DNA from 2 places in the Rahnella selenatireducens genome. Region 1 is predicted to be linked to the other one. Evidence: predicted binding sites of a transcription regulator. Region 1 holds the regulator's gene; the other holds the start of a gene.

Region 1 (3,411 bases):
TTCGTGTGAGATTTTCTTGCTGCGCGCTTCGTCCTCAATGGCTTTTTCAATCGCCTTGGATGCCAGCAGTTTATTGAACAAATCCTGGCGCGCCGGCAGACGTGGCCCGACCGCCGCCAGACGTTGGCGGGAGAAGTGCATACGCGCAACACGCGCCAACTTCTGGGCGATGGTTTTGTCGGTTCCGTGCTCGGTCGCCATATAACGCAGCGAAACGGTATTGGAGAAACGGACAAAACTGTCGCGGCCCAGCCACAGCACGGCGAAGAATTTCTGGATCCCATTCAGCACGCGCAGATGCGGCGTATCGTGGCCTTCGCGGCCTGGCGCACGGCCAAACATGACCGATACGGGCAGCATCTGAATGTCTAAATCCGGGTTATTACGGTGCAAATCCAGGTAATCGTGGAACAGCTTTACCGATTCCTGCTTGGGCGTGTAATAGGAGAAAACGCGCGGGCCTTCGGCAATAAACACATGGCTCGGCAGCAGCGTTCCGTCGATTTCCAGCGGAATAAGGGGATCAGGCAGATTTTGAGCCAGACACTGCGCACGCAATGTCAGCAAATCCGCTTTGGAGTTATAAGGCAATACGTACAGAATTGGCCGGGTCGGGTCTAAATGCAACTCGGTAACCGGATCTGAAGGTATGACCTTGCTCTTTACCAGCAATGAGAGTGGTAAATTCAATAATGTGTAATAAAGTCTACGCCAACCTGACATAAAAACGTGAAGCCTCTTGTTAGCCATTTCGCCGCAAGGATACCAGAAAGCTCAGACGAGATCTGTGGTGATGAGATACCATTAAACCGCTAAAATGCGCAAAACCCGCAGGATAATATTTCAAGGATCAGTAACAGAATGGCGAACCAAGTCACTGGATTTACCCGCATCTATAAAGCCGCAGGCTATTCCTGGAAAGGCCTCAAGGCCGCATGGCAAAACGAGGCTGCTTTTCGGCAGGAAGCCAGCGCTACTATCCCGCTAATTTTATTAAGTTTCTGGCTGGATGTGAGCAGCATAGAACGTATCTTGCTGATCGGCTCCGTCGTGCTGGTCTGTGTGACTGAATTGCTCAACAGTGCCATAGAATCTGCGATTGACCGCATCGGGCCTGAGTTTCACGTTCTGTCAGGCCGCGCTAAAGATATCGGTTCTGCCGCTGTACTGCTGACCATCATATTGGCGATTTTTGTCTGGGTCAGCATCTTTTGGCCGCGATGGTTCTGATTTGGAATCTGCATTCCAGGAATTGTCGTTATGCCCTGTTTTTATTCAATCTTAGGTTTTCATTGACCGTTTAGCTGTATATACTCACAGCTAGACTGTATAAACAACCAGGGGGCGGAATGAAAGCTTTAACGACCAGACAACAAGAGGTCTACGACCTTATTCGCGATCATATCTCCACCACCGGTATGCCACCGACCCGAGCAGAGATTGCGTCCCGTCTCGGGTTCCGTTCCCCGAACGCGGCGGAAGAACACCTGAAAGCGCTCGCGCGTAAAGGCGTTATTGAGATCGTTTCCGGTGCTTCGCGCGGTATTCGTCTGCTGATGGAAGAAGAAGAAGGTTTACCGCTGATTGGCCGTGTTGCTGCCGGTGAACCGCTGCTGGCTCAGCAGCACATCGAAGGACATTATCAGGTCGATCCGGCCATGTTTAAACCGAGTGCGGATTTCCTGCTGCGCGTCAGCGGGATGTCGATGCGTGATATCGGTATTCTGGATGGCGATCTGCTGGCAGTACACAAAACGCAGGATGTCCGTAATGGTCAGGTTGTCGTTGCACGTATTGATGATGAAGTCACGGTCAAGCGCCTGAAGAAACAGGGCAGCGTGGTTCAGTTGTTGCCTGAAAACAGCGAATTCCAGCCTATTGTGGTTGATTTGCGTGAACAGAATTTTAGCATTGAAGGTCTGGCTGTTGGCGTTATCCGCAACGGCGACTGGATCTAATCAGCGCTTAAGCACTACGTTGCAGGTGCGTTGGCCGCCTCTGACGCGCCTGTAAAATCAGTATCTCATCGTCCCGTTTTGGGGCGATGTTGTTTTAGGCATGACTCAGAAACTCTCCCGATAAAATCCTCTTTCTTACTGTTATCCGTTTCATTGCCTGTTCAAAGAAAATGCCGTGTTCGCTTCCTCTATGCCCTGAATTAGCGGCCTTTTTCAGTCAGACAGATTTCAATTCCACGTTATTTCCTGCTTTGGATTAATCCTAATAGTGGTTTTTATCCCTGTTTTGGGAAGACGAATCCGCATTCTCTACTAAGCTTTGAAGTGTTAAGGACGGGCTGCCAACAAACGTGCAGCTCTACAACCCAAGGTAACAGGAGATATTTATTATGAATAAGGACCAAGCCGACGGTAACTGGAAGCAGTTCAAAGGGAAAGTGAAAGAACAGTGGGGTAAGCTGACTGATGACGACCTGACAGTCGTTGAAGGTAAACGTGATCAGCTGGTAGGTAAGATTCAGGAGCGTTATGGCTATCAGAAGGATCAGGCCGAGAAAGAGCTCAAGGATTGGGAATCGAAAAACAAATATCACTGGTAACACGCGACTCCCCCTCGCGTATCAGTGACGTATCCTGAGTCATTGCTGCTCCTACCCGGAACACTTTCAGGATACGGGTACAAGGATGTACCCAACCTTCAATATCTTCCTTCAGCACCTTAAATTATCCGTTCAGCTGCGTGAAAACCCTTCCGCTTTAGGATTTTTAAAACCCATTCAAAAACAACTGTTTATCAACGTTTTTTCACAACAATGCTGTGGTCGTGTTCGCAATGATCGTGACTGTCGCAGGTTTCAACAACTTTGCATTCGGCACATAAGCCATGCGCTTCAACGACCGAATGACGCAACTCAAAACCGGATTCATGCGCCAGTTTCGCCAGACGTTCTTCAATGCCGTCAGTGGTTTTTTCCGTGACCAGCCCGCAGCGATCACAGATAAACAGCGCGGAAGTGTGGCTCGGCTCTTCGAAATGATGGCAAAGCACATAGCTGTTAGCCGATTCAACCCGATGAATAAACCCTTGTTCCAGCAGGAAATCAAGCGCCCGGTAAACCGTTGGCGGTTTGGCCTGTGGCTCGCTGACGCGCAGCAGATCCAGCAAATCATAGGCGCTGATTGCACCGGGTTGTTGCGCCATCAGTCGCAAAACTTCCAGCCGCTGCGGTGTAAGACGAACATTGCGTTGCTGGCAAAGTTCTTCAGCTTGTGAAAGTAATTTTTCTGGATTATTCAGGGTCATAGCAACATTCTCTGAGCGCAGATTGGGATAAATAGGCCACATCATGCAGCCATTCTTAATTTTATCATGCTTCAGCCAGATCGACGAATTATGCGCCGCTCAACCCGCCATACTTTCCAATGCCTTTTCCACATACAGATAGCCGATACC
Region 2 (3,411 bases), on a different contig from region 1:
CAGAAACTCAATTGCCCCGGCTTCTTTTAAAATACCGACGACGGTCAGTGAGAGGATCAGCATCGGCACGGAACCCAGCGCCAGACGGATTGCATCCGAACCCGCGCCATTAATGATGGCGATCAGCCCTTTGCCTGCTTTGTCTTCCAGCGGATTGCCTTCACGTTCCAGCGCGGTTGCAGAAAGACGGCGGCCAAACAGATAGTACGTCGCACTGGCCGCGCCGAGCCCGCCGACAATAGAAATGATAATCGCCGCGCCCCAGTGCAGGCCATAAGGAATAAGCGGATAAAACACGTTGCCTTGCCCCATGGCGAAAAGCATTGCCAGCGTGGCGGCAAGATGGCGGTCAGACGTCCCTCTCTTTTCCATCAGCGCCAGTGATGCCAGCGGTGCGGCGAAACTCACAAAATTCAGCTGGATCAGGGCAAACACAGCCATGCCCGTGACGCCAAAAGGGCGTAAAACCGGCGTCACCAGCCGGACAATCCAGTCGAGAACCCCACGAACTTCCAGGTACTTCATGATGATCAGCATGACCACCATGATTGGGATCAGCGTGTAAAGCGCCACGTTAACTGAAGCTTTCCCCGCCGAAAGAATGATCCCGATAATGTCCATTACCCGCTCCGCAAAAATAAATTGCCAGTAACATAGCGCCAACCCGACGTGTTGTCATGCGGTTGAGCAATGATAAAAAAGCGGCTAACGTAACTGAACGCCTGTCAGCTTCGATGAAAACAGTCAACACGGTGAATCGGCTAACCCCCTCATTTGCCGGACGATCTCAGGAGATTTCCATGTCAGATAAAGTGTCTGCCCAATGTCATTGCGGTTCGGTTGTCTTCAGCGCCGTACTGACCGATGGCTATAACAACGTGCTTCGCTGCAATTGTTCGTTCTGCCGTATGCGCGGCGCGGTCGTCGTCCCGGCTCAGGAAGTCGATGTCATTAAGGGCAAGGACAAGCTCACCGAATACCGCTTTAACACCGGTGAAGCCGCGCATTACTTCTGCTCAGTTTGCGGGATTTACACCTTCCACCAGCGCCGTTCCAATCCTGAATTCTATGGCGTTAATGTCGCCTGCATCGAAGGCGTGTCGCCGTTTGATTTCCCGGTGGTCAGCGTCAGCGACGGCATTAATCATCCGAAAGATGGCGGTAAAGGCGGCGTGGCGGGATATATTCGTTACGAGCCGAAATAAATACGGGGCTAAGGAATCAGTACTAAGAAGTGAAGGTGTGAGGAATGGTATTGATAAAGGGGCACGCGGGATTATTGCCGTTGCGTGCCCTTTCTGTTTCCGGCGCTCTTTATGGTAAAAAGTCAGGCGGCTTTCACGGCGCGAGGCTTCTTCGGAGCGGGCGCTGCTTTTTCTTCTGTTTCTGCTTCCGGCTCAGCGTGCTCTGCGGTGACAGGCTCTGCGGTTTCTTCAGGCGTTTCTTCAACAACGGCCACTGCGGCTTCCGGCATTTTACTGGTACGCAGAATATGCTGAACGGCATCTTTTTGCTCGGCGAGATGCAGCGCAATATTTTCAGCCAGCACTTCGTCAATCTCAAGTCCGCTCTGCGAAAGCCACTCGGTGAAGGTATCTGCCATATCGAGCATCTTGTCGTAAGCGTCCGCATCTTTTTTATTGGCAAATGTCATTTTCTCTTCACCTTTTCTGACGACAACAAATTTTGTTTCAACAGCCATGACTCGCTCCTTATACTGTAATTATATACAGCATATTAATGATGAGTGCAGGATACATCATTCAGTCAGCTTTTTACAGCCCGACTGTATGAAATCTCGACCGGCCTGCGCTACATTCGTACGGTGATCATTAAAACAACCGAAACTCGCGGAGAACACAGTGACAGCAACCGACGTTTGCCAGTGGACAAAAGGCGCATTTCATATCACCACGGATAAAGCCGCGCAGGATATTCCGGCGATACATTGTTATCTCACCCGATCAACGTGGGCTGCCGGAATTGACGAGCAAACCGTGCGTGATTCCGTGGAAAACAGCCTCAATTTTGGTCTGTTTGAAGGCGAAAAACAAATCGGTTTCGCCCGTTTTATCACTGATTACGCCACCTTTGCTTACCTGTGCGACGTCTATGTGCTGGAAGAATATCAGGGTAAAAACCTTGGCGGCTGGCTGGTGGAATGCTGCCAGTCGCATCCGGTTTCCGCGCGCCTGCGTCGCATGGTGTTATTCACCACCACCGCGCCCTGGTTGTATGAAAAATTTGGTTATGAACCGGTAAACCGGCCGGATTATGCGTGGGCGATAACCCGGCCTGATATTTATTTAAAAAAGGATGATTTGAAGAACGAGGCGTAGCTTTTCTTTAACGGCTGGCCAGCTGTGTTGTCAGGGTTTCAATACGTTCGGCCAGCTCTTTGGTCAGCGAGGTCAATTCTATGTTCTGCTGGACTAAAACCAGTAACTGCGCGGAATTTTCTTCAGCCACAGTCTGACGTTTTGCCATCGCATCATCCAGATCTTCCCGGTGCTGAGCATCCGTCAGCGCGTGCGCCTGATCGCGCTCGGCCTGGCGGGTTTGCGCCAGCAGAATCAGCGGCGCGGCGTAAGCTGCCTGCAAACTGAAGGCCAGATTCAGAAGAATAAACGGATACGGGTCGAATTTGGACAGCCCGGAGATGTTCAGGTAGATCCAGACCGCAACAATCACTGTCTGCGCGATGAGAAACGTCGGCGTGCCAAAGAACCGGGCGAAGGCTTCAGCTTTGAGGGCAAACCATTGTTCGCCAAACGTGTGACTGTGGCCTTTCAGCGGGCGATAAAAACGGAATTTTTTGACGGGCTGCATCGTGTTGACTCTCATGTTTCGGTGAAAAAGGCTTACGGCGGGGATTAACTCTATCGCTATTTCGCCGCATCCCATAGCAGTGAGAGCCCTGCCAGCATTAACATGCCGTCAACGAAACGGTGAAAAGTCTTATCCGGCATTTTGATCACGAACTTTTTGCCGATCATCATCCCCGCAACCAGCGTCAGGCCAACCAGAAACCCGCTCAGTAAAACCGATCCCGGCATCGCGCCGATGGCACGAAAAGTAGACGCTTTTGCCAGATAAATGGCAAATGACGCCGCCGCTTCTGTGGACAACAACGCGCCCTTCGCCAGCCCGTAACCGGCAAAAACCGGGATTGTCAGCGGACCGGTCGAAAACACCACGCCGGTCAAAAACCCCACCAGCGCGCCGCTCAGCGCCAGTTGCCCGTCACTGAGCGACAGCGTTTTCATTCTGGCCCAATGTCGCAACGGGATCAGCAGCAGGAAAAAAAGACCGATTAGAAGATTAGAAAGCGTCGCTGGCAGCGCCCACAGCGTGTTCGCGCCGAGTATGGCCGCTGGAATGCCCGGCACGGCGTACAAAAAGAATGCTTTC

What was found. Region 1 encodes LexA, which represses DNA repair genes until DNA is damaged. Its sites were predicted from a motif close to TNCTGTATGTACATACAGNA; they were not measured.
Region 2: ACLBVC_RS04715 (YebG family protein) is a predicted target of LexA. The motif match lies at 1,716-1,735, and genes of this name have one in related genera.

The regions. Positions count from the first base shown of each region.
Region 1 covers NZ_JBKEZJ010000018.1:32,110-35,520, forward strand. Annotated here, with positions in the region: gene plsB (glycerol-3-phosphate 1-O-acyltransferase PlsB) at 1-723, opposite strand, end outside; gene ACLBVC_RS21690 (diacylglycerol kinase) at 862-1,230, shown strand; gene lexA (transcriptional repressor LexA) at 1,350-1,958, shown strand; gene ACLBVC_RS21700 (CsbD family protein) at 2,348-2,557, shown strand; gene zur (zinc uptake transcriptional repressor Zur) at 2,752-3,261, opposite strand; gene ACLBVC_RS21710 (ROK family protein) at 3,361-3,411, opposite strand, start outside.
Region 2 covers NZ_JBKEZJ010000002.1:294,824-298,234, reverse strand. Annotated here, with positions in the region: gene ACLBVC_RS04725 (nucleoside recognition domain-containing protein) at 1-621, opposite strand, end outside; gene ACLBVC_RS04720 (GFA family protein) at 801-1,205, shown strand; gene ACLBVC_RS04715 (YebG family protein) at 1,328-1,702, opposite strand; gene ACLBVC_RS04710 (GNAT family N-acetyltransferase) at 1,863-2,339, shown strand; gene ACLBVC_RS04705 (DUF1003 domain-containing protein) at 2,347-2,829, opposite strand; gene ACLBVC_RS04700 (sulfite exporter TauE/SafE family protein) at 2,886-3,411, opposite strand, start outside.